DNA from 2 places in the Streptomyces sp. NPDC026515 genome. Region 1 is predicted to be linked to the other one. Evidence: riboswitches for the same ligand, from Rfam matches in the RefSeq annotation. Region 1 holds a riboswitch; the other holds the start of a gene.

Region 1 (6,437 bases):
CGAACTTCACCACCCGGCCGAGCCCGGCGTCGAAGGGGGTCAGCGAGGTGGTCAGCTCATGCCCGTAGAGCGGCATGCCCGCCTCCAGGCGCAGGGTGTCCCGGCAGGACAGCCCGCAGGGCACCAGGCCGACGCCCTCACCCGCGTCGGTGAGCGCCTGCCACACCTGCACCGCGTGCTCCGGCTTCACGAACAGCTCGAAGCCGTCCTCGCCGGTGTAGCCGGTGCGGGCGATCAGCGCCGGGACCCCGGCGACCGTGCCGGGCAGCCCGGCGTAGTACTTCAGGCCGTCCAGGTCGGCGTCGGTCAGCGACTTCAGGATCCCGGGCGACTCCGGTCCCTGGACGGCGATCAGGGCGTACGCGTCCCGGTCGTCGCGCACCTCGGCGTCGAACCCGTCGGCACGCTCGGTCAGCGCGTCGAGGACCACCTGGGCGTTGGAGGCGTTGGCCACGACCAGGTACTCGGTCTCGGCCAGCCGGTAGACGATCAGGTCGTCGAGGATGCCGCCGTCGGCCCGGCAGATCATGGTGTAGCGGGCGCGCCCGACGCCGACGGAGGCGATGTTGCCGACCAGGGCGTGGTTCAGCAGGGCGGCCGCCTGGGGGCCGGTCACGGCGATCTCGCCCATGTGGGAGAGGTCGAAGAGCCCGGCCCTGGTCCGCACGGCGACATGCTCGTCGCGTTCGGATCCGTAGCGCAGGGGCATGTCCCAGCCGGCGAAGTCGGTCATGGTGGCGCCGAGCGAGCGATGCAGGGCATCGAGCGCGGTACGGCGGAGTCCAGCGGAATCGGAACTGCTCATCGGTCGGTCGTCTCCCAAAGATCCCAGGGCATGACAGGCGAGGTCTGTCCTCCCCATCTGTCATCGGAACCTGAGAGGTTCGCCTCGACCACCACAGTGGTCACGACTTGCACCTTGGGTGGGACCGCCGAGACGGCGGCCCGCTTTTCAGATGTGCCTCGCCCGCGCGGTAACGGGGCCTGAGAGATTCAAGGGAGGGACTTGCTCCTTCGGCGCCCCGGCGAAGACTGCCGGGGACTCTCCCGCGCGGATTCAAACGGCCGGTATGCAGTTGGCGGGCACATCATTGCATGCCGGGCGGAGCTTTGTGACAGGCCTGTGGCCGGAAGCGGACCGAACCGCGAGACACCGGGGATTACCTTCTCTTTACAGTATGTGGGGAGAACCTTTCCTGAACCCCCAGGGAGGACGGTCACGGTGACAAGGACCACGGCATACGCGACGACGGGCATGGCCCTGTCCGGGCAGCCGGCGGCCCCCGCGCTCGAGCGGTGCGCGGAGCCGGCACCGGTCGTCCGTGATCTGCGCGACCGTGCGGGCGGCAGCCCGCCCGGTCTGCTCTTCGGCCCTCGTGACCTGGTCGTGGTCACCGGACTGCCCGGCAGCGGCAAGTCCACCCTGATGCACCGCACCGTCCAGGGCATCCGGATCGACTCCCAGGACACCCGGGACCGCTGGGACGCCCGGCTGGCCCGCTTCCTGCCGTACGCCCTCTACCGCCCGCTGGTCCGCCTCGCCCACTACGCCGGACTGCGCCGCGCGCTGCGCACCGGCGAGGGCGTCGTGGTGCACGACTGCGGGACCCAGGCCTGGGTGCGCGACTGGCTGGCCCGCGCGGCCCGCCGCCGCGGCGGCACCCTGCACCTGCTGCTCCTGGACGTCACGCCCGGCACGGCGCTGGACGGCCAGCGCGAGCGCGGCCGGGGCGTCTCCCGGTACGCCTTCCTGCGCCACCGCCACGCCGCGTCCCGCCTGGTGCGCGCGGTGGAGAAGGGCGGGCTGCCCCAGGGGGTCGGCTCGGCGGTCCTGCTCGACCGGGACGCGGCGGACGTACTGTGCCGGATCGCCTTCCGGAGGGCGGAGCAGCCCACCGGGTGAGGCCCCCCGGTCGGCGGATCGGCTCACGGGGTGAGGCATTGTCACAGCCACCCGCTAGCCTTTTCAGACTCAGCAGCAGCGGTTTCCAGCAGGCGGTAGGCAGATGGACTTCCCGGCGGACATTCCCGCGGACTTCCCGGCACAGGCGCACCCCCACCCGCACGGCGGTTGGCCCGGCAACGAACTGGAGGAGGTCCTGTCGGCCTCCCTCGGCGTCCCCTCGGCCGCGGGCCGGCTCATCGAGGTACTCGGCCGCAGCTTCCTGTGGATCCCGCTGCCGGAGGGCGGCGGTCCGCACAGCGGCCCGCTGGACCTGCCCACCACCGAGATCGAAGGCCGGGTGTACGTCCCGGTCTTCAGCTCCGAGGAGCAGTTCCGCCAGGTGGTCGGCGCCCACCTGTCGTACACGATCGCCCCGGCCGTCGAGTTCGCCCGCGGTCTGCCCCCGCAGGTCGGCATCGCCGTGAACCCGGGGGGCGTGGTGGGAGTCCCGCTGCCGCCGGAGGCGGTCGCCGAGCTGTGCCGCTGCGGCCGCAGCGAACTGGACGGCCCCGCCTCGGGCGGCCGGGTCCGGCTCTTCGAACCGGACTGGCAGGACGACCCGATGGACTTCCTGGCCGCGGCCTCCGCCGAGTTCGCGGGGACCGGCGTGGTCGCCACGGCCCGCCGCTGCCTGGCCGCGGTCGAGACGGCCGACCCCGTGATGTTCGTGGGCGTCGAACTCTCGCAGTGGGAGGGGGACATCAGGGCGGTGCCGCTGGAGGCGCTGGGCAAGGCGCTGGGCCGGGTCCCGGTGCAGTGGCCGGTGAACCTGGTCCTGCTCGACGTGGCCGACGACCCGGTGGGCCACTGGATGCGGGAGAACGTCCGGCCCTTCTACCAGTACGGCCACTGAAGGCGCCCCGCCAGGGGCGCGGGGCCGTGCCGATGTGCGGTGCGACCCCGCGGGCCCGCCCGGCCACGACGCAACCCCCACTCGTGCACGGACCATCGGCCCCCTCCCCCCGGGCGCTTAAGCTGTCCCCGAATGCGGGGCGACAAATGAAGGGGCGGTAACACGTGAGCGCCAGCGGCACCGCGGCGGCCGGACAGGTCGAGCACATGCTGCGCCAGGTAACCCCCGGGCGCTACGACGCCTACGAGGCACTCCTCCGCGCCCTCGCCACGCCGTCCTCGGGTCAGATCTGGATGCTCCTGTGGCACGGTCAGGGCGGCTCCCCCGACGCCCAGTACGGGAACATGGACGTCGAGGGCCACGGCTACGCCCCCTGCGTGACCTCGGCCCAGGAACTGTCGGCGAGCGGCTGGAACCGTTCGTACGAGGTGGTCGACGGCCTCGACGTGGCCCGCACCCTCTATCCCGACCACTTCGGGCTGTGGCTCAACCCGCACGCCCCGGGCGGCGGGGTCGGCATCCCCTGGCTGGACCTGCGCCGGATCGCGACCGGCCTGGAGCGCCAGCCCGCGGGGCCGCTGCGTCTGGCCGAACCGACCATCGAGATCCCGCAGTTCTACGCGCTGCTGTCGCAGAACGCCCACCGCACGCCCGCGGTCCGCTCGCTGCGGCGCGCCTGGGTGCAGCCGGCGCTCGGCGCGCCGTATCTCGCGATCGGACTCGACGTGTACGACACGTCGCCGCCGGCCGTGGACTCGGTGCGGGCGATGATGCAGCAGTCCGTCGGGGCGGTGCCGGAGGGGCTGCCGGTGTCCACGGTCGCCATGACCGACGAGTACGACCCCGTGGTGATGTGGATGCGGGCCGCCGCGCGTCCGTTCTACGACCGCGAGGCCCACGCGGCCCCGCCACCCGCACCGGCCGCGGGATACGGGTATCCACCGGCCCAGAGCGGCTACTGAGCGACGAGAAGGCGGCGCGCCCGTTCCCTCCACGGAACGGGCGCGCCGCTTCGTCGCGGCCTGGTTCCGCCGAACGGAATTCGCCATGGGGAAGCGCTCTCATCGGCCTCCCTGTGTCCGGGTAAGCGGTTGCTCTCGGGGCGGTCAGGTGAATTATCAGAGGAACATCTGATCCGCAAGGTCCCGATTGTTCACTTTGTGGAGGGAGAGAGAAGGAACTGTGTTGACGTAGTCATGACAATAAGCGGAGCGTGACGTCAGTCACGTCGAGTGGGGTCCGCCCTGCGCCCAAACCTCCGCTTCTCCGTGCGGCGGTGCGACGGTGGGTGACGGGCAGTCAACTGCGCGAGTGCGGTCTCCGCGCGTAGACCGGCGCGACTGGGGCGGAGTTGGCGCCTTTGGTGGGATTGATTCCGTCCGGCCTGGATGGCCTGCGGTCCGGATAGCGGAAACCCCGGTCGTCATCACGGTTGCGCATACTTTCTCCATCAGGCCTGGCGTGTGATCACCAGTGCATTGAAGACTCGCCTCTCAGACGCGAGGTCGGCGATCCTGCGAGCCGGTACGGACCCGTACCGGTCGAAGGGTCTCGTGGACAGTCGGGCCGCAACCATCGGCGGCCACCGCGCAGTCAAGCGAACCAAGCCGCCCACCGCGGCGGACAAAAGCCGGTCACCACCGGTGAGAGGGGTCAGGTCACTGTGACCGCACCGATCGAGACCACTGGGTCGGCAGCCGAGGCACAGCCGGAAGCTGTGCTGGAGGGTGCCGGAAAAGGGCAGATCGAGGGCCGTTCCCTCGGGCAGATCGCCTGGACCCGGTTCAAGAAGGACAGGGTCGCCGTGGCCGGCGGCATCGTTGTCGTCCTGCTGATCCTCGTCGCGATCCTCGCCCGCCCCATCCAGGCCCTGCTCGGCCTCGACCCCAACGCCTTCCACCAGGACCTGATCGACGCCAACACCTCGCTGCCGAACGGCGGTTGGGGTGGCATGAGCCTTGACCACCCGCTCGGTGTGGACCCGAAGTTCGGCCGGGACATCGCCACCCGCATCCTGGAGGGCTCCTGGGTGTCCCTGGTGGTCGCCTTCGGCTCGACCATCCTGTCGAACGTGATCGGCGCGATCATGGGTGTGGTCGCGGGCTACTACGGCGGCCGGGTCGACTCGGTCATCAGCCGGCTGATGGACACCTTCCTCGCCTTCCCCCTCCTGCTGTTCGCCATCGCCATCTCCGCCACCCTCCAGGGCGGCGCGTTCGGCCTGAACGGACTGCCGCTGCACCTGAGCGTGCTGATCTTCGTCATCGGTTTCTTCAACTGGCCCTACCTGGGCCGGATCGTGCGCGGCCAGACCCTCGCCCTGCGGGAGCGCGAGTTCGTCGACGCCTCCCGCGGCATGGGAGCCAAGGGCCCGTACATCCTGTTCCGCGAGCTGATGCCCAACCTGGTCGGTCCGATCATCGTCTACTCGACGCTGCTGATCCCGACCAACATCCTCTTCGAGGCGTCCCTGAGCTTCCTCGGCGTCGGCATCCAGCCCCCGCAGGCGTCCTGGGGCGGCATGCTCCGCGAAGCCGTGACGTACTACCAGGTCGATCCGCAGTACATGATCGTGCCCGGCCTTGCCATCTTCATCACCGTCCTGGCGTTCAACCTGCTCGGTGATGGTCTCCGCGACGCTCTCGACCCGCGCAGTCGCTGACGCCTGCCGTCACCGAGAGCCCGACAAGTTTCCGACAATGGAGGGGAACCCACCCATCATGCGAAGGTCAGCGCTGGCCGCGATCGCGGCCATCGGCTCCGCCACCCTGCTGGTTGCAGGGTGCAGCAAGGCCGATGACAACAAGGACGGCAACGGCGGCGGCAGCTCCGCCGCGGCCAACGCGGCTACCAAGGGTGTCGTCAACGCGTCCGACAAGAAGGGCGGCACGGTCACCTACGAGCTGTCCGACGTCCCGGACTCGTTCGACCCCGGTAACACGTACTACGCCTACATGTACAACTTCAGCCGGCTGTACGCCCGCCCGCTGATGACGTTCCAGCCCGGCCCCGGTTCCAAGGGCAACACCCTGGTCCCGGACCTCGCCGCGAGCAAGGGCGTCCCGAGCGACGGCGGCAAGACCTGGACGTACAAGCTGCGTTCGGGCCTGAAGTACCAGGACGGCACGGCGATCACGTCCAAGGACGTCAAGTACGCCGTCGAGCGCTCCAACTTCGCGCGTGACGTGCTCTCCCTCGGCCCGAACTACTTCCAGCAGTTCCTGGTCGGCGGCGACAAGTACAAGGGCCCCTACAAGGACAAGAGCGCCAAGGGCCTCGCGTCCATCGAGACCCCGGACGACACCACGGTCGTCTTCCACCTGAAGCAGGCCTTCCAGGAGTTCGACTACCTGGTCTCGGCCCCGCAGACGGCCCCGGTCCCGCAGGCCAAGGACAACGGCGTCGACTACGTCAAGAACATCGTGTCCTCGGGCTCGTACCAGTTCCAGAGCTACGAGGACGGCAAGCAGGCCGTGCTCGTCCGCAACAAGAACTGGGACGCGAAGACCGACCCGCTGCGCAAGCAGCTGCCGGACAAGATCGTCGTCAACCTGAAGGTCAACGCCGAGACGATCGACAAGGACGTCCAGGCCGGCGACGCGATCGACCTCGGCGGTACGGGTGTCCAGGCCGCCACGC
Region 2 (6,437 bases), on a different contig from region 1:
GGATGGAGGTACGGCGGCTGGCCGACCGGTGCGTGCGCAGACTGCGCGGGGCCGGGCTGTCGGGGCGGACCATCGTGCTGAAGGTACGCAGGTACGACTTCTCGACGCTCACCCGGTCGGAGACGCTCCGGGGGCCGACCGACGACCCGGCGGTGGTGCGGGAGGCGGCCGCGCGGCTGCTGGACTCGGTGGACACGACGGGGGGTGTGCGGCTGCTGGGCGTCGGGGTGACGGGGCTCGCCGACTACACCCAGGAGGATCTGTTCGCTCAGGCGGCGGCGGGGGAGGGGGCGGGGGAGTCCGCGACGGCGGAGGAGGACGCGGCGGAGCCGGTCGCCGAGCAGCAGCCGGCCGCCGAGCGGCGGTGGCCGGCGGGGCACGACGTGCGGCATGCCGAGTACGGGCACGGATGGGTGCAGGGGAGCGGGCTGGGGAGGGTGACGGTGCGGTTCGAGACGCCGGGGGCGGTGGAGCCGGGGCGGGTGCGGACGTTTCGTGTCGACGACCCGGAGCTGGAACCGGCGGAGCCGTTGCCGCTGGTGTCGGGGCGACCGGGTGACGGGGTGGCGGCAGACGGTGTGTGCGGGCGGGTGGGGGGCTGATCGCGCAGTTCCCCGCGCCCTTTGCGGGGGCGTTGCGAGCGGCGCCCCGCCGCCGCCCGGTCAGGTGCCCGGGTCCTCCGTGCCCGCCAGCTTGCCGAAGTGGTGGTCCGGCTCGTCGGGGGGCGGGGCGGCCGTCGTGTCCAGGCCGTAGTGGTGGTAGAGCTGGAGCTCCTGCTCGGGGGAGAGGTGGCGGCCCACGCCGAAGTCCGGGGCGTCCTTGATCAGGGCGCGGTCGAAGGGGACCTTGAGGGTGCCCTCGACCAGTTCGCTCGGCTCCAGGGGCACGAAGGCGTCCCGCGAGAACAGGCCGGTGCGTATGGCCGCCCACTCCGGCACCCCGGTCGCGTCGTCGAGGTAGACCTCGTCGATCGTGCCGATCTTCGTGCCGTTGCGGTCGAACGCCTTGCGGCCGATCAGGTTGCGCGGATCGATGTCGGTCTGCACGGGCCCTCCACTAGGTCGCAACTCATCCGTAAGCACTACAAAAGAGCACATTGAAGGAGGCGGCCACTCGAAGACCCGTGCGTTGCCCTCGCTGGTAGGCTGGCAAGCGGCTGCTGACCCCGCGCGGGAGAGTCCTCCGGACAGACCGGAGGCGCCGAAGGAGCAAATCCTCCCCGGAATCTCTCAGGCTCACGTACCGCACGGACGAGGTCACTCTGGAAAGCAGGGCGGGCGTCGACGGCGTCCGCTCTCACCGACGGTGAAAGCCGGATCCCCTGGGCGTCCGGCGAAGCTCTCAGGTTGAGATGACAGAGGGGGAGGCCGTCGGGGTGCCCGTGCCGGGGTACCCCTCGAAGGTCGCGTCAGACCAGGAGGCCTCCGCAATGACCGCCCAGCGCGTTCCGCTTTCCGAGCTCGAGCAGGGAATCCCCTTCGAGCAGCGCCATATCGGACCCGATCACGAGGCCCGGGCCAAGATGCTCGCCCAGGTCGGTTACGGCTCACTCGACGAGCTGACCGCCGCCGCCGTGCCGGACGTCATCAAGAACGCCGACACCCTGGAACTGCCGGGCGCGCGCACCGAGGCCGAGGTGCTGGCCGAGCTGCGGTCGCTGGCCGACCGCAACCAGGTGCTCGACTCCATGATCGGACTGGGCTACTACGGCACCTTCACGCCGCCCGTCATCCTGCGCAACGTGATGGAGAACCCGGCCTGGTACACGGCCTACACGCCGTACCAGCCGGAGATCTCCCAGGGCCGGCTGGAGGCGCTGCTGAACTTCCAGACCGTGGTCGCCGACCTCACCGGACTGCCCACCTCCGGTGCCTCGCTGCTCGACGAGGGCACCGCCGCCGCCGAGGCCGTGGCCCTGTCGCTGCGCATGGGCAAGAACAAGAAGGGTGTCTTCGTCATCGACGCGGACGCCCTGCCGCAGACCATCGCCGTGATCGAGACCCGGGCCGAACCGGCCGGGGTCGAGATCGTCGTCGCCGACCTCAGCGACGGAATCCCGGCCGACCTCGCCGCACGCGAGATCAACGGCGTGCTCGTCCAGTACCCCGGCGCCTCCGGTGCCGTACGCGACATCAGGCCGCTCATCGAGCAGGCGCACGGGCTGGGCGCGCTGGTCACCGTCGCCGCCGACCTGCTCGCGCTGACCCTGCTGACCTCGCCGGGCGAGCTGGGCGCCGACATCGCCGTCGGAACGACCCAGCGCTTCGGTGTGCCGATGGGCTTCGGCGGGCCGCACGCCGGCTACATGGCGGTACGCGAGAAGTTCGCGCGCAGCCTGCCCGGCCGGCTCGTGGGCGTCTCCGTGGACGCCGACGGGCACCGGGCCTACCGGCTCGCGCTGCAGACGCGTGAACAGCACATCCGCCGTGAGAAGGCCACCAGCAACATCTGCACCGCACAGGTACTGCTCGCCGTGATGGCCGGCATGTACGCCGTCTACCACGGGCCCGAGGGGCTGCGGGCCATCGCGCAGCGGACCCACCGCTATGCCACGATCCTCGCCGCGGGCCTCAGGGCCGGCGGGGTCGAGATCGTGTACAGTGCCTACTTCGACACCCTCACCGCACGCGTGCCCGGCAAGGCCGCCGAGGTCGTCGCGGCCGCCTGCCTGGGCGGCGTGAACCTGCGGCTGGTGGACGCCGACCACGTCTCCATGGCCTGCGACGAGACCACCACGCGGGCCCAGCTGGGTGCCGTGTGGGCGGCTTTCGGGGTCGGGGGCGACGTCGAGGCGCTGGACGAGGCCGCCGCGGACACGCTGCCCGAGGCGCTGCTGCGCGAGGACGGCTACCTGGGCCACCCCGTCTTCCACGAGCACCGCTCCGAGACCGCGATGCTGCGCTATCTGCGCCGCCTCGCCGACCGGGACTACGCGCTGGACCGGGGCATGATCCCGCTGGGCTCCTGCACCATGAAGCTCAACGCGACCACCGAGATGGAGCCGGTCACCTGGCCCGAGTTCGGCCAGCTGCACCCCTTCGCGCCCGCCGAGCAGGCACAGGGCTATCTGACGCTCATCCGTGAGCTGGAGGAGCGGCTCGCCGAGGTCACCGGCTACGACAAGGTGTCGCTGCAGCCCAACGCCGGGTCGCAGGGCGAGCTGGCCGGACTGCTCGCCGTACGGGCCTACCACCGCGCCAACGGCGACGAGCAGCGCACCGTGTGCCTGATCCCCTCCTCGGCGCACGGCACCAACGCCGCCAGCGCCGTCATGGCCGGCATGAAGGTCGTCGTCGTGAAGACCGCCGAGGACGGCGAGGTCGACGTCGAGGACCTGCGGGCGAAGATCGAGCTCCACCGTGACCAGCTCGCCGTGCTGATGATCACGTACCCGTCCACGCACGGCGTGTTCGAGGAGCACGTCGCGGACATCTGCGGTCAGGTGCACGAGGCCGGCGGCCAGGTGTACGTCGACGGTGCCAACCTCAACGCCCTGGTCGGGGTCGCCAAGCCCGGCCACTTCGGCGGCGACGTCTCGCACCTCAACCTGCACAAGACCTTCTGCATCCCGCACGGCGGCGGCGGCCCCGGCGTCGGCCCGGTGGCCGTACGGGCCCACCTGGCGCCGTACCTGCCGAACCACCCGCTCCAGCCGGCCGCGGGCCCGGCGACCGGTGTCGGGCCGATCTCGGCCGCGCCGTGGGGCTCCGCCGGAATCCTGCCGATCTCGTGGGCGTACGTCCGGCTGATGGGCGGCGAGGGGCTCAAGCGCGCCACCCAGGTGGCCGTACTCAGCGCCAACTATGTCGCCAAGCGGCTGGAGCCGCACTTCCCCGTGCTCTACACCGGCCCCGGCGGGCTGGTGGCGCACGAGTGCATCATCGACCTGCGGCCGCTGACCAAGGCGACCGGGGTGAGCGTCGACGACGTCGCCAAGCGGCTCATCGACTACGGGTTCCACGCGCCGACGATGTCCTTCCCGGTGGCCGGCACGCTGATGATCGAGCCGACCGAGTCCGAGGACCTGGGCGAGCTGGACCGGTTCTGCGCCGCGATGATCGCGATTCGGGCGGAGATCGACAAGGTCGGGGCGGGGGAGTGGCCCGCCGAGGACAACCCGCTGCGGGGCGCCCCGCACACGGCCGCCGCCCTCGGCGGGGAGTGGGAGCACGCCTACACGCGGGCCGAGGCCGTCTTCCCGGCCGGGGTGTCCGCCGCCGACAAGTACTGGCCGCCGGTACGCCGGATCGACCAGGCGTTCGGCGACCGCAACCTGGTGTGCTCCTGCCCGCCGCTGGACGCGTACGAGGACTGATCCGCGGTGTCCGCGGTGGTGCGGTAGTACGGATGTGACAGAGGCCCCGCTCCGGCGGGGCCTCTCGCATGGGGCGCTACGCCGGGTACGCGTGGGTCTGTGTCGCCTTCACCGTCGCCCACACCGGGGTGCCCGGGTGCAGGTCCAGTTCGGCGGCGGCGACCGCGGTGAGGTCGGCGACGAGGGCGAGGCCGCCGGTCAGGTCGGCTCGGATCCGGTCCCCGTGGATCTCCAGGCCCGCGACCTCGCAGCGCCAGACGTTGCGGGCGCTGGCCCCCGTGGGGCGGTCCCGGAACAGGGTGACCGCGCTCGGCGGGAACGCGACGAACACGTCGCCGGTGAGGTGCTCCGTGGTGGCGATGGCGGAGCCGGTCTCCAGCCTGACCAGATGGCCCGCGGCCGCGGCCTCGGCCCGGCCGCGGTAGAGGTTGAGGCCGACCAGGTGCGCGATGTAATCGGTGCGCGGGTGGCGGGCGATGTCCGCCGGGGTGCCCTGCTGGACGATCCTGCCGTGCTCGATGACGATCAGACGGTCGGCCAGCACCATGGCGTCCAGCGGGTCGTGGGTGACCAGAACCGCCACGGCCTCGAACTCCGCGAGATGGCGGCGGAGTTGGGAACGGACGTCCAGGCGTGTGCGGGCGTCCAGGGCGGCGAGGGGTTCGTCCAGGAGCAGCAGGCGGGGGTGGGTGGCCAGCGCCCGGGCCAGCGCGACGCGCTGGGCCTGCCCGCCGGACAGCCGGCGGGGTTTGGCGCCGGCGTGGTCCGCGAGGCCCATGCGGTCCAGCCAGGCGGCCGCCCGGACGCGGGCCTCGGCCTTGCTCGCGCCGTGGCAGCGCGGACCGAAGGCGACGTTGTCGAGGGCCGTGAGGTGGGGGAAGAGGAGGTAGTCCTGGAAGACGACGCCCACCGGGCGGGATTCGGGGGGTGTGCGGTCCAACTCCGTCCCGTCCAGGCGGAGATGGCCGGCGGTGAGCGGGGTGAGGCCGGCCAGGGCGCGCAGGGCGGTGGTCTTGCCGGCGCCGTTGGGGCCGAGGACGGCGACGACCTCGCCGGGGGCGGCGGTGAGGGTGATGTCGAGATGGAAGGCGCGTCGGGTGACGACGAGGCGGGCGTCGAGGCCGGCAGGGCCGTGGGGGTGCGACGGCGGGCGCGCGGGGGTTGCCCGGCCTTCGGCGACGGCGGCGGGTGGTGTGGGGTCGGGGGTGGTCATGAGGCGGTCATCCAGCGGTCGCGGAGGCCTGCCAGTACCGCGATCGAGACCGCGAGCAGGACCAGGCTGAGGGCGATCGCCGCGTCGGGGTCGTTCTGGAGGGCCAGGTAGACCGCCAGTGGCATGGTCTGGGTGCGGCCCGGGAAGTTGCCGGCGAACGTGATCGTCGCGCCGAACTCGCCGAGCGCGCGGGCCCAGGCCAGTACCGAGCCGGCCGCGATGCCGGGGGCGATGAGGGGGAGCGTGACCCTGCGGAACGCCGTGAAACGGGACGCGCCCAGGGTCGTCGCCGCCTCCTCGAAACGCGGGTCCGCGGCCCGCAGCGTGCCCTCGACGCTGATCACCAGGAAGGGCATGGCCACGAAGGACTCGGCGATCACGACGGCGGTCGTCGTGAACGGCAGCGTGATCCCGAACCAGGAGTCCAGCCACTGGCCGACGACCCCGTTGCGGCCCAGGGCCAGGAGCAGGGCCACACCGCCGACGACCGGGGGGAGGACCAGGGGAAGTGTCACCAGTGCTCGTACCAGGCCCCGGCCCGGGAACTCGGTACGGGCCAGCAGCCAGGCCAGCGGGACCCCGAACACCAGGCTCACGGCCGTCGCCGCGGTCGCGCTGAGCAGCGAGAGCTGGAGGGCCTGCCACACCTCCGTGCTGGTCAGCAGCGAGGGCAGGCTGCCCCAGGGGGCGCGCAGGAGCAGAGCGAGCAGGGGCAGCAGGAGGAAGACCAGAGCTACCGCTCCGGGGAGGAGGAGCGGTAGCGGCACACCCGACCTGATGCGCCGGCGCCGTGGGCGGCCCGTGACGGCGACGGCTCCGGCGCCCGGCTCGTCGGCCTTCGTCACGGCTTGAGGAACCCGGCCTGGTTCAGGACCTGCTGGCCCTCGGCGGACCGCACCAGTGCGATGA

Evidence for each region. A riboswitch is a leader RNA that binds a small molecule or an ion and turns the genes downstream of it on or off. The one in region 1 is predicted to bind glycine.
Region 2: it holds a riboswitch for glycine, as region 1 does, so the genes downstream of both, gcvP (aminomethyl-transferring glycine dehydrogenase) here and gcvT (glycine cleavage system aminomethyltransferase GcvT) in region 1, are expected to answer to the same signal.

Annotation. Positions count from the first base shown of each region.
Region 1 covers NZ_JBVHQD010000011.1:259,099-265,535, reverse strand. Annotated here, with positions in the region: gene gcvT (glycine cleavage system aminomethyltransferase GcvT) at 1-805, opposite strand, end outside; glycine riboswitch at 853-962, opposite strand; glycine riboswitch at 963-1,060, opposite strand; gene ACZ4O3_RS24635 (AAA family ATPase) at 1,223-1,903, shown strand; gene ACZ4O3_RS24630 (enhanced serine sensitivity protein SseB) at 2,007-2,798, shown strand; gene ACZ4O3_RS24625 (enhanced serine sensitivity protein SseB C-terminal domain-containing protein) at 2,963-3,760, shown strand; gene ACZ4O3_RS24620 (ABC transporter permease) at 4,462-5,460, shown strand; gene ACZ4O3_RS24615 (ABC transporter substrate-binding protein) at 5,519-6,437, shown strand, end outside.
Region 2 covers NZ_JBVHQD010000035.1:46,667-53,103, reverse strand. Annotated here, with positions in the region: gene ACZ4O3_RS41720 (DNA polymerase IV) at 1-602, shown strand, start outside; gene ACZ4O3_RS41715 (PRC-barrel domain-containing protein) at 663-1,046, opposite strand; glycine riboswitch at 1,161-1,255, shown strand; gene gcvP (aminomethyl-transferring glycine dehydrogenase) at 1,430-4,315, shown strand; gene ACZ4O3_RS41705 (ABC transporter ATP-binding protein) at 4,392-5,528, opposite strand; gene modB (molybdate ABC transporter permease subunit) at 5,525-6,373, opposite strand; gene modA (molybdate ABC transporter substrate-binding protein) at 6,370-6,437, opposite strand, start outside.